Regions from separate parts of the Streptomyces sp. NPDC030296 genome, predicted to be linked through region 1. Evidence: riboswitches for the same ligand, from Rfam matches in the RefSeq annotation. Region 1 holds a riboswitch; each other region holds the start of a gene.

What was found. A riboswitch is a leader RNA that binds a small molecule or an ion and turns the genes downstream of it on or off. The one in region 1 is predicted to bind cobalamin.
Region 2: it holds a riboswitch for cobalamin, as region 1 does, so the genes downstream of both, ACZ4Z3_RS25710 (energy-coupling factor ABC transporter permease) here and ACZ4Z3_RS07150 (prenyltransferase/squalene oxidase repeat-containing protein) in region 1, are expected to answer to the same signal.
Region 3: it holds a riboswitch for cobalamin, as region 1 does, so the genes downstream of both, ACZ4Z3_RS04265 (cobalamin biosynthesis protein) here and ACZ4Z3_RS07150 (prenyltransferase/squalene oxidase repeat-containing protein) in region 1, are expected to answer to the same signal.
Region 4: it holds a riboswitch for cobalamin, as region 1 does, so the genes downstream of both, ACZ4Z3_RS11000 (ribonucleoside-diphosphate reductase subunit alpha) here and ACZ4Z3_RS07150 (prenyltransferase/squalene oxidase repeat-containing protein) in region 1, are expected to answer to the same signal.

What each region holds. Positions count from the first base shown of each region.
Region 1 covers NZ_JBVICQ010000002.1:722,805-730,197, forward strand. Annotated here, with positions in the region: gene ACZ4Z3_RS07125 (glycosyltransferase family 4 protein) at 1-1,013, opposite strand, end outside; gene ACZ4Z3_RS07130 (TetR family transcriptional regulator) at 1,223-1,879, shown strand; gene ACZ4Z3_RS07135 (ferredoxin) at 2,315-2,548, opposite strand; gene ACZ4Z3_RS07140 (aldehyde dehydrogenase) at 2,548-4,047, opposite strand; gene ACZ4Z3_RS07145 (MBL fold metallo-hydrolase) at 4,233-5,261, shown strand; cobalamin riboswitch at 5,379-5,518, shown strand; gene ACZ4Z3_RS07150 (prenyltransferase/squalene oxidase repeat-containing protein) at 5,633-6,958, shown strand; gene ACZ4Z3_RS07155 (SCO2322 family protein) at 6,955-7,393, shown strand, end outside.
Region 2 covers NZ_JBVICQ010000009.1:105,207-112,599, reverse strand. Annotated here, with positions in the region: gene ACZ4Z3_RS25735 (glycoside hydrolase family 43 protein) at 1-1,440, shown strand, start outside; gene ACZ4Z3_RS25730 (ArsR/SmtB family transcription factor) at 1,467-1,826, opposite strand; gene ACZ4Z3_RS25725 (MFS transporter) at 2,059-3,375, shown strand; gene ACZ4Z3_RS25720 (hypothetical protein) at 3,428-3,691, opposite strand; gene ACZ4Z3_RS25715 (DUF1775 domain-containing protein) at 3,761-4,498, opposite strand; cobalamin riboswitch at 4,738-4,921, shown strand; gene ACZ4Z3_RS25710 (energy-coupling factor ABC transporter permease) at 4,952-5,650, shown strand; gene ACZ4Z3_RS25705 (energy-coupling factor ABC transporter substrate-binding protein) at 5,647-6,009, shown strand; gene cbiQ (cobalt ECF transporter T component CbiQ) at 6,016-6,765, shown strand; gene ACZ4Z3_RS25695 (energy-coupling factor ABC transporter ATP-binding protein) at 6,762-7,393, shown strand, end outside.
Region 3 covers NZ_JBVICQ010000002.1:65,081-72,473, forward strand. Annotated here, with positions in the region: gene ACZ4Z3_RS04240 (alpha/beta hydrolase family protein) at 1-724, opposite strand, end outside; gene ACZ4Z3_RS04245 (class II aldolase/adducin family protein) at 823-1,569, opposite strand; gene ACZ4Z3_RS04250 (inorganic phosphate transporter) at 1,923-3,182, shown strand; gene ACZ4Z3_RS04255 (hypothetical protein) at 3,209-3,430, shown strand; gene ACZ4Z3_RS04260 (hypothetical protein) at 3,514-3,771, opposite strand; cobalamin riboswitch at 4,021-4,163, shown strand; gene ACZ4Z3_RS04265 (cobalamin biosynthesis protein) at 4,264-5,259, shown strand; gene ACZ4Z3_RS04270 (cobyric acid synthase) at 5,256-6,767, shown strand; gene cobN (cobaltochelatase subunit CobN) at 6,764-7,393, shown strand, end outside.
Region 4 covers NZ_JBVICQ010000003.1:659,837-667,229, forward strand. Annotated here, with positions in the region: gene ACZ4Z3_RS10990 (hypothetical protein) at 62-862, shown strand; gene ACZ4Z3_RS10995 (ribonucleotide-diphosphate reductase subunit beta) at 919-1,929, opposite strand; gene ACZ4Z3_RS11000 (ribonucleoside-diphosphate reductase subunit alpha) at 1,929-4,349, opposite strand; cobalamin riboswitch at 4,475-4,598, opposite strand; gene ACZ4Z3_RS11005 (GNAT family N-acetyltransferase) at 4,661-5,167, opposite strand; gene ACZ4Z3_RS11010 (nucleoside hydrolase) at 5,289-6,278, opposite strand; gene mctP (monocarboxylate uptake permease MctP) at 6,487-7,393, opposite strand, start outside.

The DNA.
Region 1 (7,393 bases):
CAGGCGACCTCGGCGGAGCGGACCAGGTCGACCAGCTCGGCGTCGGAGATGCCCTTCACGAACTCGACGGCGCCGTCGAGGCCGTAGCGCTCCATGGCCTGGGCGACGGGGCCCTCGGTGGGCCGCTTGCCGACGACGACCAGGTGGGCGGCGGGGTGCTCGGTGCGGACCTTCGCCAGCGCCTCGACGAGGAAGACGAGGCCCTTCAGCGGCACGTCGGCGCTGGAGGTGGTGACGATCCGGCCGGGTATCCGCGCGACGGAGGGATCGGGCGAGAAGAGGTCGGTGTCGGCGCCGATGTGGACGACGTGGATGCGGTCGCCGCGTACGCCGAGGTGGTCGACGATCTCCTGGCGGGAGGTGCCGGAGACGGTGAGCACGCTCGGCAGCCTGCGCGCGACGCGCTTCTGCATCCGGGTGAAGGCGTACCAGCGGCGTACGGACATACGGCGCTGCCAGCCCTCGGCGGCGTCCAGCTCCAGTTGCCGGTCGACGGTGATGGGGTGGTGGATGGTGGTGACGAGGGGCGCGCCCACCTCGCCCAGCAGGCCGTAGCCGAGGGTCTGGTTGTCGTGGACGACGTCGAACTCGCCGCGCCGGGCGCGCAGATGGCGGCGGGCGCGCAGGGAGAACGTCAGGGGCTCGGGGAAGCCGCCGGTCCACATCGTCGCCACTTCGAGCGCGTCGATCCAGTCGCGGTACTCGTCGCGCTTCGGGGTGCGGAAGGGGTCGGGCTGCCGGTACAGGTCGAGGCTGGGCAGCTCGGTGAGGGAGAGCCCACCCGGTCCGGCGTCGGGGACGGCGTCCTCGTCGAGGACGGGGTAGGGCTGGGAGCCGATGACCTCCACCCGGTGGCCCAGGCGGGCGAGTTCACGCGAGAGGTGCCGTACGTACACGCCCTGGCCCCCGCAGAACGGGTTCCCTTTATAGGTGAGGAGCGCGATGTTGAGCGGTCGGCCGCCGTCGGCGGCGGGGCTGGCGTGATGCCCCGCCTCACTGGCCTCAGCGGTCACTCTCGGGCCCCCTTCTGCCTGTGTTGTCCGGTGAGATTACGTCGGGACGGTAATCTAGAACAAGTTACAGACTTGATCGTTCAAGGAGCACTGAATCTACCGGCAGGTAGGGCCGCGGTGAGCGGTGGATCAGGTGATTCACGCCACGGCACGCGCCCTGGCATGCTGTCGGATCGCACGCCCTCACCGACTGTCACGGAACGGTACCCATGCCTGCGGAAGCCAAGGTGGACGCCAGTAGCGCCAGACAGGAACAGCGCCCGGAGTCGCGGCGGGACTCGCCGCCCCTCACCCAGCGGCAGGAGGCCCGTCGGCGCCGGATCCTGCACGCGAGCGCGCAGCTGGCCAGCCGGGGCGGTTTCGACGCCGTGCAGATGCGTGAGGTCGCCGAGTCCTCGCAGGTCGCCCTCGGCACGCTCTACCGCTACTTCCCCTCCAAGATCCATCTGCTGGTCGCCACGATGCAGGACCAGCTGGAGCACATGCACGGCACGCTGCGGAAGAAGCCGCCGACCGGCGAGACGGCGGCGGAGCGGGTGGCCGAGACCCTGATGCGGGCGTTCCGCGCGCTCCAGAGAGAGCCGCACCTCGCGGACGCCATGGTCCGCGCGCTCACGTTCGCCGACCGCAGCGTCAGCCCCGAGGTGGACCAGGTCTCCCACCAGACGACGGCGATCATCCTGGACGCGATGGGGCTGGAGCGCCCCACCTCCGAACAGCTCTCCGCCGTCCGCGTCATCGAGCACACCTGGCACTCGGCCCTCATCACCTGGCTCTCCGGCCGCGCCTCCATCGCCCAGGTGAAGATCGACATCGAGACGGTCTGCCGTCTGATCGACCTGACGGCCCCCGAGGGCGAGAAATAGCCCCGGCACCGAGGGGGCTGCCGGGGCTCGTCGGAGACACGCGAAGACTGTTGTGGACAGACGCCCACGAAGACCGTTGAAGACCTACACCGTTGAAGACCTACGAGACGGGTTCCCTGCGCCGGTATTACCCGGATCAGGTTCTGGGGGTCGCCTTCCGGTCCTGTACCAGCGACCTTCCGGCCTCTCAGCCCGACCGTCGACGTCGGCACCAGCGGAGACTCGCGTCTCACGCCCATGTCGGCTACTCCGGTCGAACTCCCTCACTCGTCCCGTAGGCCGAATTCCAGAATAGAACGCCCACAGGGGTACGCAACCCCCTAATCGGGATTTTTTACTCCATGGCCGTCCCGCCCGCCCACCGGTCCAGCAGGTCGGGCGTCGCCGTCGGGGGCCGCGAGGCACACGCGCTGGGCCCCGCGCGGGTGTCAGCGGCTACTCCTCCGGTGGGAAGACCGGCTCGCCGCTGTCGGGCAGGGAGATCGAGATCGCCTCCACCGGGCAGCCCTCCGCCGCCTTCAGGATGCGTTCGTTGGCGTCCGTCTCCGGTTCGGTGGGGTGGGACTGCATCGCGGTGTCGAGGCGGAAGGCGTCGGGGGCGAGGTGTGTGCACTGGGCGGAGCCGATGCAGATCGCCCGGTCGACCTCCACGTGCCAGCGGTCGCCCATCAGCCCACCCCCTCTCCCCCGGCGGCGGTGCCCGCGTCGGTGGGCGGCTGGTACCCGGCGGGCAGGTGGATCATCTTGTGCTCCAGGTACTCGCTGTAGCCCTCGGGGCCGAACTCGCGGCCCAGGCCGGAGTTCTTGTAGCCGCCGAAGGGGCCGAACATGTCGAGGCTGAAGGTGTTGACGGAGTACGTGCCGGTGCGGACCTGGCGGGCGATCTCGATGCCGCGCTCGTCGTCGGCGGTCCACACGCTGCCGCTCAGGCCGTAGTCGGAGTCGTTGGCGATCCGTACGGCCTCGGCCTCGTCGCCGTACGGGAGGAGGCAGATGACCGGGCCGAAGATCTCCTCGCGGGCGATGCGCATGGAGTTGTCGACGTCGCCGAAGAGGGTGGCGTCCACGTACCAGCCGTGGTCGAGGCCGGCGGGGCGGCCGCCGCCGGTGAGGATCTTGGCGCCCTCCTCCTGGCCGATGCGGATGTAGTCGAGGCTGCGGCGCTGCTGCCGCCGCGCCACGAGCGGGCCGAGTTCGGTGGCGGGGTCGAGGGGGTCGCCGACCTTGAGCGCGGAGGCGGCGGCCGCGAACGCCTCGGCGAACTCGTCGTAGCGGGTGCGCGGGACGAGGATGCGGGTCTGGGCGACACAGGCCTGGCCGTTGATCATCCAGGCGAAGGGCGCGATGCCGTTGACGGCGGTCTGCGCGTCGGCGTCCGGCAGGATCACCGCCGCGGACTTGCCGCCCAGCTCCAGGGTGACGCGGGTGAGGTTGCGGGCGGCGACCTCCATGACGCGTTTGCCTGCGGCGACCGAGCCGGTGAAGGAGACCTTGTCGACGCCCGGGTGCCCGACGAGGTACTCGCTGACCTCGCGGTCGGCCGGGAGGATCGACAGGACGCCCTCCGGGAGTCCGGCCTCGGCGGCGATCTCCGCGAGCAGATACGCGTCGAGCGGGGTCTCGGGCGAGACCTTCAGGATCGCGGGGCAGCCCGCGAGCAGCGCGGGGGCGAGCTTGGCGGCGGCGGTGAACTGCGGGACGTTCCACGGGACGACGGCCGCGACGACCCCGACCGGTTCGCGCCGCACGAGGATCTTCCCGAGCACGCCGTCGCGGTGCTCCTCGTAGGCGAAGTTCCGTGCCGTGGTGATCGCCGCGTCCCAGACCATCATCGAGGCGAGGGCCTGCACCATGACGCTGGAGGTGAAGGGGGTGCCGTTCTGGGCGCTGATGAGGCGGGCGAACTCCTCGTGCCGCACGGCGAAGGCGTCCTTGATGCGGGCGACGACCTCGATGCGTTCGTCGAGGGTCGTCCGGGGCCACGGCCCCTCGTCGAACGCCTTCCGCGCGGCGGCCACGGCCCGGTCGACGTCCGCGCGTGAGGCGTGCGGTACGCGGCCGATGACCTCCTCCGAGTGCGGCGAGACCACCTCGATGACGTCCGTGCCCAGGGGGTCCGTCAACTCCCCGCCGATGAACAGCTGTCCGTGTTCCACGAGCTCGGTCATGGCCGACTGCCTCCCCGGAGCCGATTTCTGACGACGCATCAGATATGGCGATACGGGAACTGATACCAGCTCCGGTTCGAGGAGTCCACGGGGCAGCGACGGTTGACTCGGCCCCCCATCGAAACCTGTTCTAGTTATAGTTGCGGGAGGGCGGCGATGGGGGAGCCCTTGACGAAGGAGATCCGATGACGCAGGTGTACGACCATGGCGGCGGCGTCCGGTCCCTTCGGGTCCCCATCCCGGACAACCCCCTGGGCCACACGCTCGTGTACGTCGTCGACACCGATCGCGGGCCCGTGCTCGTGGACACCGGCTGGGACGACCCGGCCTCCTGGGACACCCTGTGCGAGGGCCTCGTCGCGTGCGGTACGTCGGTCGGGGAGATCACCGGCGTGGTGATCACCCACCACCACCCGGACCACCACGGCCTCTCGGGCAAGGTGCGGGAGGCGTCCGGCGCCTGGCTGGCCATGCACGCGGCGGACGCGGCGGTCGTACGGCGGACGCGGGAGACGCGGCCGGAGCGCTGGTTCACGTACATGGCGGCCAAGTTGACGGCGGCCGGCGCGCCCGAGGAGCACGTGGCGCCGCTGCGCGCTCCGCGCGGTCGCCGCACCCTGCCCGGCCTCTCCCCCGCGCTCCCCGACCGCGAGATCGTCCCCGGCGAACTCCTGGACCTGCCCGGCCGCCGCCTCCGCGCGATCTGGACGCCCGGCCACACCCCGGGCCACGTCTGCCTGCACCTGGAGGAGGACCACCCGGCCGAACTGCCCGGCCGGGGGCGGCTGTTCTCCGGCGACCATCTCCTCCCCGAGATCAGCCCGCACATCGGCCTGTACGAGGACCCCGACGACACGACGGTGACCGACCCGCTCGGCGACTACCTCGACTCCCTCGAACGCGTCGCCCGGCTGGGCCCGGCCGAGGTCCTCCCGGCCCACCAGTACACGTTCACCGATGCCTCGGCCCGCGTACGGGAGCTGCTCACGCACCACCAGTCCCGCCTGACCGACCTGCGCTCCCTCCTCACCACCCCGCTCACGCCGTGGCAACTCGCCGAACGCATGGAGTGGAACCGCCCCTGGCCCCAGATCCCCTACACCTCGCGGAACATCGCCGTCGCCGAGGCGGAAGCCCACCTGCGCCGCCTGGTGAAACAGGGCCGAGCGGAGGCGGTCCCGGGAACCGACCCGGTGACGTACGTGGCGGCGTGAGACCGGACGCCGACGTACACCGCCTCGGCGGGCGCCGACCGAACGGGCCCCGCGCGCAGCACTCTCCCCGTCCGCATGTTTCCGAAGCCACCCTCCGGTGCGGGGGCCCTCGGGCTGTTGCCTACCGGCAGGTAGAGTGGCCGGGTCGTCACGCCCGTACAGGGGGAAGCCGGTGCAAATCCGGCGCTGACCCGCAACCGTGAGCCGAAGCCGTCCGCGCGATCGGCGAGTCGGACTGCCCTGTGCGGAACTGTGACCGGCTCGCGTCACCGGCGTCCGCCGGTGCACGGCACCGTCGAGGAATACGGAGCCGAGCCGCCCGGCGTCGCGCCGTGGCGCCCGGCTCCCGTCAGGGAGAGGCACCGCCGATCATGAATGTCCGCCGCAGCGCCGCGGTCGTCGCCGTACTGGCCGCCACAGCCGGGGTCGGCACCGGACTCGGTACCGGTGTCGCACCGGCCGCCCTCGCCGACGACACCGCCCCCGCCGCGCCGTCCGCGTCGCCCTCGCAGGCGATACCCACCGGTCTCTACGGGTCGACGGACCCCAAGTTCGACGGCGTCTGGCGGCAGTCGCTCGCGCTGGTCGCCCTCGACGCCGTGGGGGAGAAGCCCGGCGCCGGGGCCGTCGACTGGCTGCTCGGCCAGCAGTGCGCGAACGGGGCGTTCGCGGCGTACCGGCCCGACCCCAGCGCCCAGTGCGACGCCGAGACGGCCGTCGACACCAACAGCACGGCCGCCGCGGTGCAGGCGCTCGCCGCCGTCGGCGGGCACGACGCGCAGACCGAGCGGGCCGTCGGCTGGCTGAAGGACAACCAGAACGACGACGGCGGCTGGGGCTTCACCGCCGGCGGGCCCAGCGACGCGAACTCCACGTCCGTCGTCATCGGCGCGCTCGCTGCCGCGGGCGAGAAGCCCGCCAGGCAGAAGAAGGCCGGCCACTCCCCCCACGACGCCCTGCGCGCCCTCGCCCTCCCCTGCGCCGCCGGCACCGAGGGCAGCGGTGCCTTCGCCTACCAGCCCGACAAGAAGGGCGGGCTCGCCGCCAACGCCGACGCCACGGCCGCCGCCGTGGTCGGCAGTCTGGGTGAGGGGTTCGTGGTCGACGCCGCGAAGACCGGGGATTCGGGGAAGAGCGGGGACTCCGGAAACTCCGGGGCGACCGGGGAGTCCGGGGGCGCCGCCGGGTGCGTCGGCGGTACCTCGCCCGAGGACGCGGCCCACAACGGTGCCGTGTACCTCGCCGGGGCCCTCACCTCCGACGGCTACCTGAAGTCCGCCCTCCCGGGCGCCGAGGACCAGCCCGACCTCGGCAACACCGCCGACGCGGTCGTGGCACTGGCCGCCGCCGGGGACACGGAGGCCACCGCGAAGCCGCTCGCCTGGCTGGAGAAGAACTACGGCCCCTGGGCGGCGAAGTCCGGCCCCGCCGCGTACGCCCAGCTCATCCTCGCCGCGCACGCCGCCGGCACCGCCCCGCGCGACTTCGGCGGCGCGGACCTCGTGGCGCAGCTGACCGAGACGGGACCGGCGCGGGACGTGGACGACTACCGGAGCGTGCCGAGCGACGACCCCGCCGACGACGGCGGGGACGACGGGGGCATCGCGACCGGTGTGGTTCTGGGCGCCGGACTCGGCCTCGCGGCGCTGGCCGGGGCGGCACTGACCCGGCTCACCCGGAAGCGGCGACGGACATGACCCTCACCGGAGGGCGCGTCACTGCCGCGTCGGCGGCGACCCTGCTCGTGTTGTGCGTGCTGGTGGGGCTCGGCGGACCGGCCCATGCCGCCGCCTACCGGTACTGGTCCTTCTGGGACCGGGGGGCGGACGGCTCCGGCTGGGTGTACGCGACGCAGGGGCCGTCGACGGCGCGGCCCTCGGACGGGGACGTCCAGGGCTTCCGGTTCGCCGTCAGTGAGGACTCCGACGACGCCGCCGAGCCGCGCGGGGCCGCCCGCTTCGACGCCGTCTGCTCGGGTACGGCCGCCCGTGACGGGCACAAGCGGATCGCGCTGGTCCTCGACTTCGGCACGGCCGAGGACGCGCCGGCGGGTGAGACGCCCCCGCCGGCGCGCACCGCCTGTGCGCGCGTGCCGTCGGACGCGACCACCGCCGACGCGCTGGCCGCGGTGG
Region 2 (7,393 bases), on a different contig from region 1:
ATCACCGTGGAGAGGTCGGCCGACCTGCGGGCGACGTCGTACGCGTTCGTGGCCGACCGTGTGGGGCAGGGGGTGATCGAACAAGGCGAGGGCCCGATCGTGTTCAGGTCCAACACCGAGGCCAAGTGGTACCTGTTCGTCGACGAGTTCAGCGGGCGCGGCTACGTTCCGTTCGAGACCACCGACCTCGACTCCGGCACGTGGACGCCCTGCGAGGGCCACGCGCTGCCGCCCGGCGCACGGCACGGCTCCGTCCTGCCGGTGACCCGGGCGGAGTACGAGCGGCTGCTGGCCGCGTACGCGCCGGGCACGTCCGTCGTCGACGCCCATGTGCCGGCGGGGCTGAAAGCGTACGCCCTCGTCGACGAGCACACCTCGAAGGTCGTGCTGCCGCTGCATCCGGAAACCGAACTCGACGCGCTCGCACCCGACTTCGACCTCGCCGCGGGCTCGAGCATCGACCCGCCGTCCGGCACCCCTCGCGACTTCCGCACCCCGCGCACGTACACGGTCACGGCCGCCGACGGCACCCGGCGCACCTGGACGGTCGAGGCCCTCCATATGCGCAGCCCGCTGCTGCCGGGGCTGACCGCCGACCCCGACATCCAGGAGTTCGGCGGCCGTTACTACATCTACCCGACGACCGACGGCTTCAAGGGCTGGGGCGGCACCAAGTTCACGGTCCACTCCTCCGACGACCTCGTCACCTGGCAGGACCACGGGGTCGTCCTGGACCTGGAGACCGACGTGAGCTGGGCGGACCGGTACGCGTGGGCGCCGGCCGCCGGGGAGCGCGACGGGGCGTACTACTTCTACTTCTGCGCGAACCAGCAGATCGGCGTCGCCGTCGGGGACAGCCCCACGGGCCCCTTCCGGGACGCGCTCGACCGGCCCCTCATCGCACGGGACGACTACGCCGGCCAGATGATCGACCCGGCCGTGTTCCGGGACGACGACGGCACCACGTACCTGTACTGGGGCAACACCGAGGCGTACGGGGTGCCCCTCCGCGACGACATGGTGTCGTTCGACCCGGAGCGGGTGCGGCGGTTCACCCCCGAGGGCTTTCGCGAGGGCGCCTTCGTCATCAAGCGGCGGGGCGTCTACTACTTCATGTGGTCGGAGGACGACACCCGCAGCGAGGACTACCGGGTCGCCTACGCCACCGGGCCCTCGCCGCTCGGGCCGTGGACCGAGAAGGGGGTGATCCTGCGCAAGCGCCCCGAGTACGGGATCCTCGCGACGGGCCATCACACCGTCGTGAACGTCCCCGGCACCGACGACTGGTTCATCTGCTACCACCGGTTCGCGGTTCCCGGCCCCGGAACCCCGCGCGGCGACGGCACGCACCGCGAGTCGACCCTGGACCGGCTGGTGTTCGCGGCCGACGGCTCCATCGAGGAGGTCGTCCCCACCCTCGGGTCCATCGACCCCGTCTGAGCCTCTTCCGAGCACACGCGCGGATGTCAGTCGTGGGGCGCCTGTCCGCTGACGCGGTGGTCGGCGTGGCTGAGCGCCTCGACGACCAGGCGCCGCAGATGTCCGTCGCTGAGGCTGTAGTGGATGTGGCGCCCCTCGCGGCGGGTCTGCACGAGCCCCGCGAGCCGCAGCTTCGCGAGGTGCTGACTCACCGCGGTCCGGGACGCGTCGCAGCGTTCGGCCAGGGATCCGACGTCGGACTCGCCCTGCGCGAGGAGCCACAGCAGATGCAGCCGGGTGACGTCGGAGAGCATCGCGAACACCCCGGTCGCCTCGGTGAGCCGCGCGCTGTCGGGAGCGCGCAGATGCGCACCAGGTGCAGGTGACACAGCGTGGCGTTCTGGCATGAGGCCAGCCTAGAGCCATCGGCCGGGTCGTGGGCCGCTCGTGTCGGTCGAGACAGTCGCGACGGCGACTCCTGAGCCATCATGTGCGCAGATGCGCACATGATGGCTACACTCGGAGAACATCGCGCGTCGTCGCTTCGACCGTCACGCCGACCCGTCACGCCGACCCGTCACGCCGCGCCGTCGCCCGAGGCCGTCACGCCGAGCCTTCGTGCAGAGGGGAGCCGCCCGTATGCTCACCGTCCTGCGTCACCGCACCTATCGGCATCTGTTCGCCGCCCAGGTCATCGCGCTGGTGGGCACGGGCCTCGCGACCGTCGCCCTGGGGCTGCTGGCCTACGACCTGGCGGGCGCCGCCGCCGGGTCCGTGCTGGGCACCGCGCTGGCGATCAAGATGGTGGCGTACGTGGTGGTCGCCCCGGCCGTCGGCGCGATCGCCGACCGGCTGCCACGCCGGGCACTCATGGTGACGGCGGACCTGGTACGCGCCGGGGTCGCGGTGTTCCTGCCGTTCGTGGACTCGGTCTGGCAGGTGTACGTCCTGGTGTTCCTCCTCCAGTCGGCGTCCGCGGTGTTCACGCCGACGTTCCAGGCCGTGATCCCTGACGTGCTGCCCGAGGAGCGCGCCTACACACGGGCGTTGTCGATGTCCCGTCTCGCCTACGACCTGGAGAGCCTCTTCTCCCCCGCGCTCGCGGCGGCGCTGTTGTCCGTCATCACCTACAACTGGCTGTTCAGCGGTACCGTTCTCGGCTTCCTCGCGTCGGCCGCGCTGGTGGTCTCGACCGTGCTGCCCGAACGCGCGGCACGCCCCGGGCCCGGAGGCGGTCGCCGCTCGGGCGTCCGCGGGTTCCTCGCCGTCCCCCGGCTCCGGGCGCTGCTCGCCCTGGACCTCGCGGTCGCCGCGGCCGGCGCGATGGTCACCGTCAACTCCGTGGTCTACGTCCGCGATGTGCTGGGCCTGTCCGAGGGCGCCGTACCGCTGGCGCTCGGCGCGTACGGGGCCGGGTCGATGGTGGTGGCGCTGGCACTGCCGCGGCTGCTGGACCGGGTGCCGGACCGGGCGGTGATGCTGCCGGCCGCGCTGCTGCTGACGGTCGTCTTCGCCGGGCTGGGTGCCGTCACCGCTGCCTCGGGCGGCGCGTGGCGGGTGCCCGCGCTGCTCGGCCTGTGGGCCGCGTTCGGCGCGGCGTGCTCGGCGGTGCTCACGCCGACCGGGCGGCTGATCCGGCGGTCCGTACCGGCCGGGGAGCGCACGGCCGCGTTCGCCGCCCAGTTCTCCCTCTCGCACGGCTGCTGGCTGCTGACCTACCCGCTGGCCGGCTGGCTCGGCGCGACGGCCGGACTCGACTGGACGACGCTCGCCCTGGGGTCGATCACGCTGGCCGCCGCGCTGCTGGCCGTACGGCTCTGGCCGGCGCCGCCCGCGACCCATGTGCACTCCGACCTGCCCCTCGGCCACCCACATCTGGCGGACGCCCTACGGGTGCCGACGGGCTGGCGCCACAGCCACGGACGACTCACGGACGGACTCCACGCGGGCCTCTGATGACTCCGGAACAGACGGCTCCCCTGGCAACTCGTTCACGAACGCCGGGAGTTCAGCCCGTCATCCACTTCTCCTCGATCCGGGCGAGGCGCCACACCAGCAGGGCGATCACCCAGGTCGCGAAGAAGAGAGCGACACGTGCGCCTTCTGTCGTCGAGCGGTCGGCCTCCTCAGCCTTGTGCCGGTAATCGGCAGCTGCAACTAGGTCGCAGTAAAGCCCGTGCCATGTTTCGGTCAGGTCGCGGCAGGGCCGGCGGCCGAAGAAGGCCCAAGGCCGTAAGCGCTCGACGCAGGGTCCGTACGGCGTAGCGGGCACCCAGCGCCCTGGCCGGTGTGCCCACCCGACAGCAGGCACAAGGCCGTTCTCGTTCGCGTCGACGGAGGGTCAGGCGGAGCCCTCGCGGCGGCTTCGCCACCACCACAGGCCGCCGCCGAGGACGAGGACGGCCGCGCCGATGCCGAGGGGGACGGCCAGGGGGATGCCGTCGTCGTCGGTGTCGTCCGCCGCGGGCTTCGCCGACGGCGCCGGGGTCTTCTCGGCGCCGCGCTCCGCCGAAGGGGCCGCTGTCGAGGGCTCCTTAGAGGGGCTGGGGGTGGGGCTGACGAGCTTCGCGCCGGGCGCGGCGGGCTTCAGGTCCAGTCGGGGCGCGGGGTGGCCGTGGCCGTGCCCGTCACCGCCGGAGTCGTCCAGTTCGATCCAGCGGTCCACCTTGCCGTCGCTGTAGGACTGCAGGGTCTTGAACACGAGCGACTTGGCGTCGGGCAACTGCCGTACGGTGACCTCGTACTCGGCGTCCTCCCCCACCGCGAGCTTCGGTCCGGAGACGGTGTAGCCCCGGTCGGTGGCGGCGAACTTCCAGCCCTTGGGGCCCTCTTCGTAGGTGACGTCGGCGGGGGCGATGCCCTTCGGCAGGATGACCTCCAGCTTGGTGATGCCGGCCGAGGCGGACTCCGACTCGGCGGAGAAGGTCAGCTCGACGTTCTGGTCGAGGGCGCGGGCGCCCTCCGCCTCGACCTCCGCGTGGGCCGCGGCCGGTGCAGCGGTGGCGACGGCGACCGCGAGCGCGATCGCGGTGAAGACTCCGAGACGGCGCGTGCCGCGTGCCAGGGTCGGGCGGTGCACAGCTGACTCCCTTGTGCCGAAGGTGTGAAGCCTGCATTCAAGCGCAGGGCCCGCGCACCGGCAAAGAGCGGCCCTCGGCACCGGGGGCCGCCGTGACGGCACATCCGTCGTAGGGGGCAGGGGCGTCGGGCCTCCGTGGTGTGCGCCGCGTGGGGCTGCTGGGGTGTGCGCCGGGGTGTGTGCTGTTCACCACCGTCTTCACGCCCCCGTCTGCGCTTGTCAGCGCCCTTGTGCGGGCACTACTGTCACCACGCCTTGGTGAACGGGAAATCCGGTGTGATGCCGGTGCGGCCCTCGCCACTGTGATCGGGAAGTCCGGCTCCAGTCCTCGCGGACAGCCACTGGGTCCTTGTGACCCGGGAAGGCGGAGCACGGGCGGTGGTACCCGTCAGCCAGGAGACCGGCCAAGGCACGTCAACCATCCACGAGGTGCTGGAGAGGGTCTGCTGAGCCATGCACATAGCCGAGGGTTTCCTTCCTCCGGCGCACGCGATCGCCTGGGGTGTCGCGTCCGCGCCGTTCGTCGTCCACGGAGTACGGTCACTCACCCGTGAAATCAGGGAGCACCCGGAGAGCACGCTGCTGCTCGGTGCCTCGGGGGCCTTCACCTTCGTCCTGTCCGCGCTGAAGCTGCCGTCCGTCACCGGCAGTTGCTCCCACCCCACCGGCACCGGACTGGGCGCCATCCTGTTCCGGCCGCCGATCATGGCCGTACTGGGCACCATCACCCTGCTCTTCCAGGCCCTGCTGCTCGCCCACGGCGGCCTGACCACGCTCGGTGCGAACGTCTTCTCCATGGGGATCGTCGGCCCCTGGGTCGGATACGCCGTCTACAAGCTGCTGCGGCGCTACGACGTGCCGCTGATGGTCGCGGTGTTCTTCGGCGCGTTCTTCGCCGACCTGTCCACCTACTGCGTCACCAGCGTCCAGCTGGCGCTCGCGTTCCCCGACCCGAGCAGCGGATTCCTGGGCGCGCTCGGCAAGTTCGGTTCCATCTTCGCCATCACCCAGCTCCCCCTCGCGGTGAGCGAGGGTCTGCTCACGGTGCTCGTGATGCGGCTTCTGACGCAGTCGAGCAAGGGCGAGCTGACGCGGCTCGGGGTGCTCGTGGCGGGCAAGCGGGACACGACGACCGAGGCGGTGGCGCGATGAGCCGGAACACGAAGATCAACCTCCTGCTGCTGGCGGTCGTGGCCGCGCTCGCGGTGCTGCCGCTGGCCCTCGGCCTCGGCGACCACAAGAAGGAACCGTTCACGGGGGCCGACGGGGAGGCCGAGAGCGCGATCACCGAGATCGAGCCGGACTACAAGCCGTGGTTCTCCCCCCTGTACGAGCCGCCCTCCGGTGAGATCGAGTCCGCGCTGTTCTCCCTCCAGGCCGCCCTCGGCGCGGGCGTCCTCGCCTACTACTTCGGCCTGCACCGGGGCCGCCGCCAGGGTGAGGCGCGGGCGCTGGCGAAGCAGCAGGAGACCGCGAAGACGCCGGCCGGGTCCGGCGCCGAAGAGGTCTGACGCCCCGTGCTGCCGATCGACGAGGCGGCGCACAGCAGTCGCTGGCGCCGCCGCCATCCCGTGGACAAGGCCGTGCTCGGGCTCGGTCTCACCGTCCTCGCGATCTCGCTGCCGCCCTGGCCCGGCGCGGCCCTGGTCCTGCTGACGTCGCTCGTCGCGCTGCTGGGACCGGCCGGCGTGCCGCGTCGCCGGCTGTGGCGCGCCTACCGGGTGCCGCTCGGGTTCTGTGTGACCGGGGCGCTGCCCCTGCTCGTCCAGGTCGGCGGGCCCGACGGTTTCGTGACCCTCGCCGAGGGCGGTCCGGTCCGAGCGGCGGAACTGCTGCTGCGGACCTCCGCCGCCTCCCTGGGCGTGCTGCTGTTCGCGTTCACCACCCCCATGTCGGATCTGCTGCCCCGGCTGGCGCGGGCCGGGGTGCCCGCGCCGGTGGTGGACGTCGCCCTGGTGACGTACCGCATGAGCTTCCTGCTCCTGGACTCCGTACGCCGGATCCGCGACGCGCAGGCGGCCCGGCTCGGGCACACCACGCGGGCCGCCACCTGGCGGTCGCTCGCCGGACTCGGCGCGACCGCGTTCGTGCGGGCCTTCGACCGGGCGGCGCGGCTCCAGACGGGTCTCGCCGGGCGGGGCTACGACGGCACCCTGCGTGTCCTGGTGCCCGAGGCACGGGTCTCCGTCCGCTTCACCACGGCCAGTGTGGTCCTCCTCGCGGCCGTGGCCGCTCTCACCTTCGTCCTGGAAAGGCCGCTGACATGAGCGAGCCCGTGCTGGTCGCCCTGCGGGGCGTGTCCTTCGCGTACGAGGACGGCCCGACCGTGCTCAGCGATCTCGACTTCGAGGTGCGGGAGGGCCGCGCGCTCGCCCTGCTGGGCCGCAACGGCAGCGGCAAGACGACGCTGATGCGGCTACTCAGCGGCGGACTGCGGCCCCGCTCGGGCGAGTTGACCGTCGAGGGGCGGCCGGTGTCGTACGACCGCAAGGGTCTGACCGGGCTGCGGACGACCGTCCAGCTGGTGGTGCAGGACCCCGACGACCAGCTGTTCGCGGCATCGGTCGCCCAGGACGTGTCGTTCGGGCCGCTGAACCTCGGGCTGCCCGACGACCAGGTACGGATACGGGTGGACGAGGCGCTCGCCGCGCTCGGAATCTCCGCCCTCGCGGACCGGCCCACCCATCTGCTCTCCTACGGCCAGCGCAAGCGGACCGCGATCGCCGGAGCCGTGGCGATGCGCCCCCGGGTGCTGATCCTCGACGAGCCGACCGCGGGCCTCGACCCCGACGGCCAGGAACGGCTGCTCGCCACCCTGGACGGGCTCCGCCGGTCCGGCACGACCGTGGTGATGGCCACCCACGACGTCGATCTGGCGCTGCGGTGGGCCGACGA
Region 3 (7,393 bases), 660 kb from region 1:
GCACCATGGTGGCGCCGGTGGACCAGCCGTACAGGACGACTTTCTCCGCGCCGAACCGAACGGCGTGGTGGATGGCCGCGTCGACGTCGCGCCACTCGGTCTCCCCGAGGTGGCTCAGACCGTCCGGGGGGCGGGGTGCGCCGACGTCGCCGCGGTAGGCGAGGTCGAGCACCGGGAAGCCGTGGCGGTGCAGGAAGCCCATGACGTTCATGGGCTGTTCGCGGGTGGCGCCCAGGCCGTGCACGGCGATCACCCAGATGCTCCGGGCCCCGGGCACGAACCAGGCGGGCAGGGTGCCCAGCTCGCCGGGCACCTCGACATCGGTGTGGTCGAGGCCGAGGGCGGTGCGCGGGTCGCCGATGTGGGTGTTGGGGGTGAGCCACACCTTGTCGCCCGGCTCCAGGGTGCCGTCGCTGACGCGTTCCAGGCGGCGCACGACCGTGTCGGGGGCGTGCGGCACGCCGTTCACGACGGCGCCGACGACCGCGTGGGCGCCGGCGCCGGTGAGGCCGTAGGTACCGGGGCGCTGGGAGGCGAAGGCCCTGGTCAGGGTGATCCGGCCGGCCGCGGTGGAGTGCACGGTCAGTCGGGGCTCCGTGGGCAGTGGTCTGCCCGACGTGGTCCTCAGCGCGGCATCGCTGGCCAGTCGGCCGGCGGCGACACTGGCCGCCCCGGCCGCGAACGCGACCCCGACGGCCGCGGCTGCTGCTCTCACTGCACGCACGCATCCAGTGTCCTGGCCGACCCCGTCCGCGGCCAGTGGGCGTGACCCCGGAGCCACCGGCCGGGTGGTGGCCGACCGGATGCTCCGGAGGCCCGCCGCTACGTCGGCTGGCCGTATCCCCGCAGCCGCTCCCCCGCCTCCGCCAGCTGGTCCGGGGTGAGCAGGTGCGGGCTCAGGCCGGGCACCGTGGAGGCCGTCAGCCAGACCCTGCACATCCATTCGAGCTGGGCGGTGCGGTCGAAGGCCTCGGAGAGACTCCGTCCGTAGGCGATCGTGCCGTGGTTCTGGAGCAGACAGGCCGTGCGTCCCGTCAGGGCGCGGAGCATGTTGTCGGCCAGCTCACGGGTGCCGTAGGTCGCGTAGGGGGCGACGCGGACCTGTCCGCCGAGGGCGCCGGACATGTAGTGGATCAGGGGCAGCTCCTCGACGAGGGTCGAGACGGCGGTCGCGTGGACGGCGTGGGTGTGGACCACGGCACGGGCGTCGGTCGTGGTGTGGATCGCCAGGTGCATGGGCAGTTCGCTCGTCGGCCGGAGGGTGCCCAGGCTCTGGCGGCCCGCGAGGTCGACGCCGGTCACGTCGTCGGGGGTGAGGCGGTCGTAGGGGACGCCCGTCGGGGTGACCAGGACGGTGTCGCCGACGCGTACGGAGACATTGCCGGACGTGCCGACGACCAGACCGTCGGCCACCGTCCGGCGGGCCGTGGCGACCAGTTCGTCCCAGGCCCGCGCGATGTCGTCGGCGACCGCGTCGCCGGCAGCCGCCTCGGGCGGCCCGCCCTCCCTGTGCCGTGATTGCCCACCCGCGTCCCGCGGATCCCGCGCGCTCCACCTCTGCTCAGCCATGCCGCGATCCTGCCAGGAGGCCCGCCCGGCTCGGCTTCGCATACAACCCGTACGGCAAGTGGAGGGAGACCGGTCCCGCCGCGTGACCGGAATCCGTTCACCGGCTCCGCGGGGCCGGCGGGCGGGCGTTCACCCGGCGCCGGCGCGGATCACGCTCGGAGGCCAGGGCTCCGTTTCAGTTCGAGGGGATCGGGGAAGGCGCGCCCTCGGCCCGCCCGAGGACGCCTCCGTCGACACAAGCGGAACCTCGACAACCCGATCGCTACACCCATCGGTACTCCCGAGTTCATCTTCCGTTCACCCAGGTTGCCTACGGTCCATGTGCCACTGACATCCAAAAGAAGCTCGGGTAAATGGAAAACTTCTCGCTGATCCTCGCGATCGTGGTCATCACCGCGCTCGCGTTCGATTTTACGAACGGTTTCCACGACACCGCCAACGCGATGGCCACCACCATCTCGACCGGCGCCATGAAGCCCAAGGTCGCGGTGGCCATGTCCGCCGTGCTCAACCTTGTCGGCGCGTTCCTTTCCATCGAGGTCGCCAACACCATTTCCAAGGGGCTCGTCGACGAGTCCGGGATCCAGCCAGAGGTCATCTTCGCGGCGCTCGTGGGCGCCATCCTCTGGAACCTGCTGACCTGGCTGGTGGGGCTCCCCTCCAGCTCCTCGCACGCCCTGATGGGCGGCCTGATCGGCGCCACGATCGCCTCGGTCGGCACGGGCGCCGTGCACGGGGACGTGCTCGTCACCAAGGTGCTGATCCCCGCCGTCGCGGCCCCCCTGGTCGCCGGCATCGCGGCGATGTTCGCCACGCGGCTGACGTACAAGCTCGGGAAGCACACGAGCGAGAAGGCCGCCGGCAAGGGCTACCGCGCCGGTCAGATCGCCTCCGCCGGTCTGGTCTCGCTGGCCCACGGCACGAACGACGCCCAGAAGACGATGGGCATCATCACCCTGGCCCTGGTCGCCGGCGGCGCTCTCGCGCCGGACTCCGACCCGCCGGTCTGGGTCATCGTCTCCGCCGGTCTGGCCATCGCCCTCGGCACCTACCTGGGCGGCTGGCGCATCATCCGCACCATGGGCAAGGGCCTGACCGACCTCCAGCCGCAGCAGGGCTTCGCCGCCCAGACCAGCGCGGCCACGGTCATCCTGGCCTCCTCGCACCTGGGCTTCTCCCTCTCCACCACGCACTCGGTCTCCGGTGCGGTCATGGGCGCGGGCCTGGGCCGCAAGGGCGGCGTGGTGCGCTGGTCCACCGCCACCCGGATGTTCGTGGCGTGGGGCCTGACCCTGCCGGCCGCGGCGCTCGTCGCCGCGCTCGCCGAGTGGGTGACGTCCCACGGCACGTGGGGCACGGCCGTCGTCGCGGTCTTCCTCATCGCCTCCAGCGCCGCGATCTGGGTGATCTCGCGCCGCGAGGTGGTCGACCACACCAACGTGAACGACGCCGAGGAGCCCCCCGGCGTGGTGACCACGGCCATCGCCGCGGTGACCCCGCCGCCGACCGTCGCCGTGGCCGAGGAACTCGCGGCGACGATCCCGGCCCCCGCGGCCGTGACGGCCGGCGCCGAGACCCCGACCGGCCCCTCCGCCCCCACACCGGCCGTCTGAGCCGGCGCCCCTAGGAAGACACCACCATGCACATCGACTGGGCAGCACTCGGCTCCGTCTTCGGAGTCAGCCTCGTGGTCACCGTGGCCCTCGTCGGCCTGTTCACCCTGGGGATCGTCGGCCTCTCCAAGCGGGAGACGGCGACCGCCTCCGGCGGCTCGGCCGCCCTCGCCACGACAACGGCGTACGCCTGCTTCGCGGCGTGCGCGGCGGCGGTGGGCTACGGGATCTACCTGATCATGGCCTGAGTTCACGGGCCCCCACCTCCCGCAGGACACCACGACGACCCCCTGTGCCGGTCACCTCGGCGCAGGGGGTTCGTCGTCCTCGTTCACGGCGTCCGGTGACCGGGGTTCAGGCCCCACCAGAGGCCCGCTCCCGTGGCGACGAGGGTCGTCACCGCCATCCAGACGACGGCCCGCGCCTCCGCCCCCGGCACCCACAGCGCGGCGAGGGCGCCGACGCCGACGGCGAGCACCCCCGCCACGGTGCTGAACAGCACCAGCGGGGCGGCGGCCGCCACCAGCGTCCGCCGGTCCCACCAGGCCCCCGCGCGCGCCTGCGCGGCCGTCTCGGTCCGGTCTTCCATCGCGTGCACCTCCCGTCCCCCGGACGGGCCTTCACGAGCCGTCCGCTCCCGGGTCCCCGAGCTCCGCCAGAAAACCACAGCACGCCGTGTGACGGAAGAAGCGCAGAGCGTTCTGATACCTGTTCGAGCACACACAGGGCCGGGGGGCCGGGAATGAGCACGGAAAGCGCCGATTCGGGCGACTGACGCCGTTTCAGCGATGTGGGGCTCAGCACACCGCTGCGCCGCAGGTCAACAGCAAGTTGACGGGTCTTCCGGGGCCGTGGTGGACTGCCGGGGCCATCCACGACGGCAGGAGAGGAAGCCGGTGCGAGTCCGGCGCGGTCCCGCCACTGTCACCGGGGAAGACCCTTCCCCGGGAGCCAGGAACTCTCGTCGTCGGTCTCGTCGAACCAGGGCGTGGACACCCTGAGTGAGGACATATCGCCATGCGCGGCTGCCATGTGAGACTCAGCATCCGGTCCTTGCCCGACCCCGCGATCGGCTGAACGCGTGCGTGCCGATCGCGTCTTCGCGTACGGCGCCACCGCCGGACTCCTCGGTGACCTGTTGCTCGGCGATCCCCGCCGAGGGCATCCCGTCGCCGTGTTCGGACGGGCCGCGGGCGCCGTGGAGCGGGTGTTGTGGCGGGACCACCGAGGGTGGGGCGCGCTGCACACCGTGGTGTGCGCCGGAGGCGCCGTGGCGCTGGGGGCGGTGGCCGCCGCTGCGGCACGGCCGTCCCGTGCGGCGTCCGTCGCGCTGACCGGCGCGGCCACCTGGGCCGTCGTCGGGGGCACCTCCCTCGCGCGGGAGGCCCGCACCGTCGGGCGGGCGTTGGAGGCCGGCGACGTCGAGGCCGCGCGGGCGCGGCTGCCGCATCTGTGCGGACGGGACCCGCAGGCGCTGGACGCGGACGGGATCGCCCGGGCCGTGGTCGAGTCCGTCGCCGAGAACACCTCGGACGCCGTGGTCGGGGCGCTGGTGTGGGGGGCGTTGGGCGGTGTGCCCGGCCTGCTCGGGTTCCGCGCCGTCAACACGCTGGACGCCATGGTGGGGCACAAGTCGGCGCGTCACCGGCGGTTCGGGTGGGCGTCCGCCCGCCTCGACGACGTGGCTGGCTGGCCGGGGGCCCGGCTCACCGCCCTGCTGGCCGCCGCGGCCGGCGGGGACGCCCGGGGGGCCGTACGGGCCTGGCGGGCGGACGCGCGGAAGCATCCGAGCCCCAACGCGGGGCCCGTGGAGGCGTCGTTCGCCGGGGCGCTCGGCGTCCGACTGGGAGGCACGTTGTCGTACGGGGGGCGGGTCGAGCACCGGCCCGTGCTGAACACGGAAGGGCGGGCCGTCGCCGTGGGGGACATCGAGCGGGCCGTGCGGCTGTCGCGGCGCGTGAACTGGCTTGCGCTCGGCGTCAGCGCGGGCGCGTCACTGCTGCGGGACCGCGTCGGGCGGGGCCCGGCACGGAAGTCGACCACGGGCCGCTCCCGGCGGTCGAAGGGGGCGTCATGACGGGCGGCGGACTGCTGGTCGCCGGCACCACCTCCGACGCCGGCAAGAGCGTCGTCACCGCCGGGATCTGCCGGTGGCTGGTCCGACAGGGCGTCAAGGTCGCGCCGTTCAAGGCGCAGAACATGTCCCTCAACTCGTTCGTGACGAGGGAGGGCGCCGAGATCGGGCGCGCCCAGGCCATGCAGGCGCAGGCCTGCCGGGTGGAGCCGACGGCGCTGATGAACCCGGTGCTGCTCAAGCCCGGCGGGGAGCAGAGCAGTCAGGTCGTGCTGCTCGGCAAGCCGGTCGGGGAGCTGAGCGCACGGGGCTACCACGGGGGACGGCAGCAGCGGCTGCTGGGCACCGTGCTCGACTGTCTTGCCGAGTTGCGGGGCACGTATGACGCGGTGATCTGTGAAGGGGCCGGGAGTCCCGCCGAGATCAATCTCCGGCGGACCGACATCGTCAACATGGGGATCGCCCGCAACGCCGGGCTCCCCGTGGTCGTCGTCGGCGACATCGACCGCGGTGGTGTGTTCGCCTCGTTCTTCGGGACGGTGGCGCTGCTGTCGCCCGAGGACCAGGCGCACATCGCCGGGTTCCTCGTCAACAAGTTCCGCGGGGACGTCTCCCTGCTGGAGCCGGGGCTCGACATGCTGCACGGGCTGACGGGGCGTCGGACGTACGGGGTGCTGCCGTTCCGGCACGGTCTCGGCATCGACGAGGAGGACGGCCTGCGGGTGTCCCTGCGCGGAACGGTCCGCGAGTCGAACGTGTCGCCGCCCGTCGGCGAGGACGTGCTGCGGGTCGCCGTCTGCGCGATCCCCCTCATGTCGAACTTCACCGACGTGGACGCGCTCGCCGCCGAACCCGGTGTCGTGGTGCGGTTCGTGGACCGGCCCGAGGAACTGGCCGACGCGGACCTGGTCGTCGTGCCGGGCACCCGGGGCACCGTACGGGCGCTGGACTGGCTGCGCGAGCGGGGTCTCGCCGACGCGCTGCGGAGCAGGGCCGCCGAGCACCGGCCCGTGCTCGGCGTCTGCGGCGGCTTCCAGGTCCTCGGCGAGCACATCGAGGACGACGTCGAGAGCCGCCGGGGACAGGTGGACGGGCTCGGCATCCTGCCCGTACGGGTGCGGTTCGCGCGGGAGAAGACCCTCACCCGGCCGGAGGGCGAGGCCCTCGGGGAGCACGTCACGGGGTACGAGATCCACCACGGGGTCGCCGAGGTCGACGGCGGTGAGCCCTTCCTGGACGGGTGCCGGGTCGGCCAGACCTGGGGCACGCACTGGCACGGGTCGCTGGAGTCGGACGGGTTCCGGCGGGCCTTCCTGCGCGAGGTGGCGGCCGCCGCGGGCCGTCGTTTCGTGCCGGCCGCCGACACGTCGTTCGCGGCGCTGCGCGAGGAGCAGCTGGACCGGCTCGGCGATCTGATCGAGGAACACGCGGACACGGACGCGCTGTGGCGGCTCATCGAGTCGGGCGCGCCGCAAGGACTGCCTTTCATTCCACCGGGAGCGCCCGCATGAGCACTGGCACTGTGTTGTTGTTGTCGACCGCCGACACGGATCTGCTGGCGGCCCGGGCCGCCTCCGGCGCCTCGTACCGGATCGGCAACCCGACCCGCGTCGACGTGAGAGAGGAACTGCCCGCTCTGCTCGACGGCGCGGACATCGCCGTCGTACGGCTGCTGGGCGGCAAGCGGGCCTGGGAGGACGGGCTCGCCGCGCTGAAGGCCGCCGGGATCCCGACCGTGCTGCTCGGCGGTGAGGCCGTGCCGGACGCCGAGCTGATGGCCGAGTCGTCAGTGCCGGCCGGTGTGGTCGCGGAGGCGCTCAAGTACCTCGTCGAGGGCGGGCCCGACAACCTCACCGAGCTGGCCCGGTTCCTGTCCGACACCGTGCTGCTGACCGGCGAGGGGTTCGTCGAACCGCGGAAGATGCCCGAGTACGGACCGCACGGGGAGCGGCCCTTCGTCGAGGGGCGCCCCACGGTCGGGGTGCTCTTCTACCGGGCGCACGAGCTGAGCGGCAACACCGCGTTCGTGGACACGCTGTGCGACGCGATCGTGGCGAAGGGCGCCAACGCCCTTCCCGTGTACTGCGGTTCCCTGCGCGGCGCCGACGCCGGGCTGTACGAGCTGCTCGCGAGGGCG
Region 4 (7,393 bases), on a different contig from region 1:
TATCCGTACGACTCCCGCCTTCGTCCGTGTGTAGCCTCTCCCCGACCACAAGGGGAGGATCATGAGACACGGAACGCGCCCCGCGCACGGCCGCACCCTGGCCGTCGCGGGCGGGGCGGCGGCCCTGGTGCTGTTGGCGGCGACGGGCGCCCAGGCCGAGGGGAAGGGCGACGTCCGGGTGACCAAGACGGTCGTCAACGGCGGCGACAACGTCATCGTGGGGACGTCGAAGACCATCAGGTTCCCGGTCGCCATCACCGTCCGGGACAACTCCGGCGTCAAGGGACTGACCCGCGTCAGCACCTTCTACGCCTACAGCGCCCAGGGCGGCGGTTTCGCCGACTGGACCGGCGCCACCTGCAAGAAGAAGTCGTCGACCACGTCGGTGTGCACGGCCATGATGTCGATCACCCCGGCCTGGATCCCCGGCTACAGCGACGCCGACAGCAACAAGGCGGCCGGGGTCTGGCAGGTCAACGCCACCGTCAAGGCCAGCGACGGCGACTACTGGATCTCCGACAACATCGCCCGGTACAAGGTCAAGCGTGCCTCGAAGCTGACCACCGCCATCGCGCCCGGCAAGGTCGCCAAGGGCTCGAAGGTCACCGTCACCGGCGCGCTGTCCCGCGCCAACTGGGAGACCCTCAAGTACCAGGGCTTCAAGGGGCAGTCGGTCCGGCTCCAGTTCAAGAAGAACGGCGCCGCCCGCTACACCACCGTGAAGACGGTGAAGTCGGGCAGCGCCGGAAGGCTCAGCACCAGGGTGACCGTCGACGCGGCGGGCAGCTGGCGCTGGTACTTCCCCGGCCTGACGTCGACCGCGCGGGTCACCTCGGCCGGGAACTCGATCACGCTCAAGTGACCCCGGCGGGCCGGGTCGAGCCGGCCTGCCCCCGGGGGGAAGCCGGCTCGCGGGTCCTAGAAGTCCTCGTCCAGGTCGACGGTGCCCTCCACCGCGACCTGGTACGCGGACGGACGCCGCTCGAAGAAGTTGGTCAGCTCCTGGACGCCCTGCAGCTCCATGAAGGAGAAGGGGTTCTCCGAGCCGTACACCGGCGCGAAGCCGAGCCGCGTCAGCCGCTGGTCGGCGACGCACTCCAGGTACTGCCGCATGGAGTCGGTGTTCATGCCCGGCAGGCCGTCACCGCACAGGTCGCGGGCGAACTGCAGCTCGGCCTCCACGGCCTCCCGCAGCATGTCCGTCACCTGCTGCTGCAGCTCGTCGTCGAAGAGGTCCGGCTCCTCCTTGCGGACGGTGTCCACCACGTCGAACGCGAAGCTCATGTGCATCGTCTCGTCGCGGAACACCCAGTTGGTGCCCGTCGCCAGACCGTGCAGCAGGCCCCGGCTGCGGAACCAGTAGACGTACGCGAAGGCACCGTAGAAGAACAGCCCTTCGATGCACGCCGCGAAGCAGATGAGGTTGAGCAGGAAGCGGCGACGGTCCGCCCGCGACTCCAGGCGGTCCAGCTTCTCGACGGAGTCCATCCACTTGAAGCAGAACCCGGCCTTCTCCCGGATGGACGGGATGTTCTCCACGGCCGCGAACGCCGCCGCCCTGTCCTCCGGGTCAGGGAGGTAGGTGTCCAGCAGCGTCAGATAGAACTGGACGTGGACGGCCTCCTCGAACAGCTGCCGCGACAGATACAGCCGCGCCTCGGGCGAGTTGATGTGCTTGTAGAGCGTCAGCACCAGATTGTTCGCGACGATCGAGTCGCCCGTCGCGAAGAACGCGACCAGACGGCCGATCAGGTGCTGCTCGGCGGGGCTGAGCTTCGCGAGGTCGGCGACGTCCGAGTGGAGGTCGACCTCCTCCACGGTCCAGGTGTTCTTGATGGCGTCCCGGTAGCGCTCGTAGAAGTCCGGGTATCGCATGGGGCGCAGAGTCAGCTCGAAGCCGGGGTCGAGAAGATTCTGGGTGCTGGACATCACTGGCAGGCCTCGCAGGACTCGGGGTTCTCAAGGGAGCAGGCGACGGCATCCGGGTCGGCGGCCTGCTGGACGGGAATGGTCTTCTCGGGCTGGGCTGACGTCTGCGTCTGGCCCTGGGCGGCGCGGGCGATACGGGTCGCCGGGCGCGAGCGCAGGTAGTACGTCGTCTTCAGCCCCGACTTCCAGGCGTACGCGTACATCGAGGAGAGCTTGCCGATGGTCGGCGTTTCCAGGAACAGGTTCAGCGACTGGGCCTGGTCCAGATACGGGGTGCGGGCGGCGGCCATGTCGATCAGGCCGCGCTGGGGGATCTCCCAGGCCGTGCGGTACAGCGCCCGGACCTCGGCCGGGATCCACGCGAAGTCCTGCACGGAGCCGTTCGAGTCGCGCAGCGCCTCACGGGTGCGGGCGTCCCAGACGCCGAGCTCCTTGAGGTCCTTCACCAGGTAGGAGTTGACCTGGAGGAACTCACCGGAGAGGGTCTCCCGCTTGAACAGGTTGGACACCTGCGGCTCGATGCACTCGTACACACCGGCGATGGAGGCGATGGTCGCCGTGGGCGCGATGGCGAGGAGCAGCGAGTTGCGCATGCCGACGGCGGCGACGCGCTCGCGCAGGGCCGCCCAGCGCTCCGGCCAGGTGAACTCCACGCCGTAGTGGTCGGGGTGCAGCACACCGCGGGCCGTCCGGGTCTTCTCCCAGGCCGGCAGCGGGCCGTTGCGCTCGGCGAGGTCGGTGGACGCCTCGTACGCGGCGAGCATGACGCGCTCGGCGATCCGGGTGGACAGGGCCTTCGCCTCGGCCGAGTCGAACGGCAGCCGCAGCTTGAAGAAGACGTCCTGCAGGCCCATCGCGCCGAGGCCCACGGGGCGCCACTTGGCGTTCGACCGGCCCGCCTGCTCGGTGGGGTAGAAGTTGATGTCGACGACCCGGTCCAGGAAGGTCACGGCCGTGCGGACGGTCTCGTCCAGCCGCTGCCAGTCCAGGTCGCCGGTCGTGAGGTCGACGAAGGCGCCCAGGTTCACCGAGCCCAGGTTGCAGACCGCGGTCTCACCGTCGTCCGTGACCTCCAGGATCTCCGTGCAGAGGTTGGAGGAGTGGACGACGTGGCCCGGCTCGGCCGTCTGGTTGGCGGTGCGGTTGGCGGCGTCCTTGAACGTCATCCAGCCGTTGCCGGTCTGCGCGAGCGTCCGCATCATGCGGCCGTACAGGTCACGGGCCGGGATGGTCTTCCGCGCCAGCCCGTCCGCCTCCGCCTTGCGGTACGCGGCGTCGAACTCCGCGCCCCACAGGTCGACCAGCTCGGGCACGTCCGCCGGGGAGAACAGCGACCACTGCTCGTCCGCGTTGACCCGGCGCATGAACTCGTCCGGGATCCAGTGCGCCAGGTTCAAATTGTGCGTACGGCGGGCGTCCTCACCGGTGTTGTCGCGCAGCTCCAGGAACTCCTCGATGTCGGAGTGCCAGGTCTCCAGGTACACCGCGGCCGCGCCCTTGCGCCGGCCGCCCTGGTTCACGGCGGCGACCGAGGCATCGAGCGTCTTCAGGAACGGCACGATGCCGTTGGAGTGCCCGTTGGTGCCGCGGATCAGTGAACCGCGCGAACGGACGCGGGAGTACGACAGTCCGATGCCGCCGGCGTGCTTCGAGAGGCGGGCCACCTGGTGGTAGCGGTCGTAGATGGAGTCCAGCTCGTCCAGCGGGGAGTCGAGGAGGTAGCAGGACGACATCTGGGGGTGTCGCGTACCGGAGTTGAAGAGGGTGGGGGAGGAGGGCAGGTAGTCGAGGCGGCTCATGAGCCGGTACAGAGCGGCGACCTCGTCCACGGACCGCGCGGTGTCGTCCTCGGCGAGACCGCTGGCCACCCGCAGCATGAAGTGCTGCGGCGTCTCCACGACCTTGCGGGTGATCGGGTGCCTGAGGAGGTAGCGGCTGTGGAGCGTGCGCAGCCCGAAGTAGCCGAACCGGTCGTCGGCGGCCGGGTCGACGAGCGCGTCGAGCCGCTCGGCGTGCAGGCGCGTGAACTCCGCCGTGCGGTCGGCGACGAGCCCTTCCCGGTGGCCCACGGCGACGGACTCCGTGAACGTCGTGACGCCCTGGGAGGCGGCCTCGGCGCGGATGGAGATCGTCAGCAGGCGGGCGGCCAGCTTCGAGTAGGCGGGGTCCTCGGAGATGAGGCCGGCGGCCGCCTCCGTGGCCAGCTCGCGCAGCTCCGCCTCGTCCGCCCGAGCGGACCGGCCGCGCAGCGCGGCGGTGGCGACCCGGCCGGGGTCGGCGTCGGGCAGGTCGGCGGTCAGCTCGGTCAGGGTCCGCAGCAACGCGGCCCCGGGACCGTCGGTCTCCGTCGCCGGGGTGGCGGAAGCCGGTCCGGCGGGGGCCGGGGTGGCTGAAACCGGGTCGGCTGGCGCGATGGTCACGTGGGGGCTCTCCCTCGCTCGGCACGGGGCTTCGCGGAGGGCAGGCAGCAGCACACGAGCGCACGGGGGCGTCGCGTCCACCGGCCCACTCCACGAGGCCCGGACGTCAGGGCACCCGGACCGGACGGCCGGGCGCACTGTCGGCAGGTCCTCGGACTGGACTCGCGTGCGAAAACACGCAAGTACACCGTTGCGGGACAGTTCCGGATTCGCACCGGATTCCCCTGCGGCGACAGCGAGCATGAGCATACATCTTGTGTTGGGTCGCCGGTCCACCCCCAGATGTTGTGTCGCGGTGACTTCGGAGCGTGTCATAGCGTCAACTCATAGGTGAGCAGCGTCAGGTCCGGGAGGTGCGGGACGGGGTTCCAGTCGCGTGCCGGCGTTCGAACGAAGCCCAGACGTTCGTAGATGCGGTGGGCGGAGTGCATGGTCCGCTGGGTCGACAGCACGACCCGTACACAGCCCTCGACGGCTCTGGCGCGCTCGACACAGTCGCGCACGAGGGCCTCGCCGATGCCGCGGCCGCGGGCGGCGTGGTCGACCGCCAGCATCCGGATCTCGGCCTCCCCGGGGGTGGCGATGTCGGCCATGGCGCCTCCGGCCGGGACGAAGGTCACGCCGCCGACCACCCGCCCCTCCGCCACGGCCACGAGCACCTGGGCCGCGGCGGCCCGCCGCGCCACGTCCCGCAGTTCGCCGAGGTATGCGTCGCTCTCACCGAAGTCCAGCAAGCCGTCCGTCAGGTAGGCCTGTGCGGTGATGTCGCCCAGGTCGGTGTACTCGTCGGGGGAGATGCGCCTGATCGTGATGTCCATGGATCGCAGTCTGCACGAGGAGGCGGTCGGCAGGTCCGCGGTTGTCCACAGGGGCGGTTGATCATGTGATTGTCGGTTCGGCGGGCGCGTTGCGGTGGCGGCCGCGGTGGTGGCGGGCCGGTCAGGGCAGTGCCGGCCAGTGCGGCAGCGTCGTCACGAAGTGCTCGCTGAAGTCGCGGGGGCCGGGGCCGAGGGCGACGCGACCGGTGAGGCGGAGGCGGGCGGTCAGGTCGGCGGACTCGGAGTAGTAGATCCGCCGGGCGTCGGCCGGCACGAACACGGTCTGGCCGCGCGTGAGTTCGCTCGCGCACTCCACGATCACGGCCCCCTCGGCGGCCGTCACGAACGACTCGTCCCCGCACACCCCCACCGCCAGTGGATCGTGCAGCGGACACGTGCCGTCCCCGCCGTGGCGGGTGTAGGCCCGCATGTACGTCCGCATCAGCCGGGCGGCGAGCGCCGTGCCCGGGCCCGCCGCCTCCAGCGCCGCGAGGTCCTCGGGGCGGAACAGCCAGCCGTGGGAGGCGTCCAGGTCGACCATCGTGAACGGGATACCGGAGGAGAGCACGACCTCGGCGGCGTCCGGGTCGGACCAGATGTTGAACTCGGCGACCGGGGTGAAGTTCCCCGGCACCTGCGCGGCGCCGCCCATGAACACGAACTTCGCGACGCGGCGGGCGAAACCGGGATCCTCCAGCAGGGCGATCGCGACGTTCGTGAGCGGGCCGGTGGCGCACACCGTCAGCTCGCCCGCGTACTCGCGGGACAGACGCAGCAGGGCTTGCGCGGAGGACTCCGTGGGGTGCGGGGCGGTGGAGTCGGGCAGGGACTCCTCGCCGAGGCCGGCCCGGCCGTGGAAGGCGGATGCCTCGCGGTAGGGGAGGCGCGAGAGGGGGCGGCCCGCGCCCCGGTGGACGGGGACGTCGGTGTCGATGCGGAGGGCTCGGGCCAGTGCGCGGGCGTTGCGGTAGGTGGCGTCGGCGGGAAGGTTGCCGCCGACCGAGGTGTAGGCCTTGAGGTCCCAGAGGCCTGTGCCGAGGAGGTACTGCAGGGCTACGGCGTCGTCGATACCGGGGTCGCTGTCCAGGACGATCGGTGTGGGGACGGTCACGGGGTCAGGTTAACCGGGGGTACGCCTGCTGCCCCTGCCCTTGCGTCAGCATGGGCTGTGACCCTTCGGGCCGCTTGGGCGCCTATGAAATCGGGTTGTTCGCCGTGTCGGCGGGTGCGGGGTCGTCTTGGTTGCTCGCGCAGGTTCCCGCGCCCCTTTTGGGCCTTCGGCCCTTCAAAGGGGCGCGGGGAAGCTGTGCATCGGAGCGTCAGTGGGTCGAACCCGCCGTCGCCGGAGGCAGTTCCACCTGGACTCCCGCGTCGCCCGCGTCGGCCGTGTAGTCGCTCGGCTTGGTCTCGTCGATGCCGTCGGGGGCCTTGGCCGCACGGAGGACGAAGGTGAGGACCACGGTGACGGCGACGTTGAGGACGAACGCCGTGAGGCCGATGTAGCCGATCTCGCCGATGCCGGGGATCTCCGCGGAGGAGCCGCCGAAGTGCTTCTGGGACGGGTTGGTCGGGGATGCGACGCCGTACGCGGCCAGGGTGCCGTAGATCATGCCGACCGCCCAGCCGGCGAGCAGGGCCCAGCGGTGGCACCAGCGGGTGAAGAGGCCGCCGACCAGGGCCGGGAAGGTCTGGAGGATCCAGATGCCGCCGAGGAGCTGGAAGTTGATGGCGACCGTCTTGTCCATCGTCAGGACGAAGACCAGCGCGCCGACCTTCACCAGCAGCGACACCAGCTTGGAGACCTTGGTCTCCTGCGCGGGTGTGGCGTCCGGCTTGATGAAGTCCTTGTAGATGTTGCGGGTGAAAAGGTTCGCCGCGGCGATGGACATGATCGCCGCCGGCACCAGGGCGCCGATGCCGATCGCCGCGAAGGCCACGCCCGCGAACCAGTCCGGGAACATGGTCTCGAACAGCTGCGGGATCGCCAGCTGACCGTTCTGCACCTTGACGCCGGCCGCGATCGCCATGAAGCCCAGCAGCGCCAGCAGGCCCAGCATCAGCGAGTACAGCGGCAGGATGGTGGTGTTGCGGCGGATCACCTCGCGGCTCTTGGAGGACAGCGTCGCGGTGATCGAGTGCGGGTACATGAAGAGCGCGAGCGCCGAGCCGAGCGCCAGGGTCGCGTACGTCCACTGGTTGGCGTCGCCCGGGACCAGCGCCCCGCGC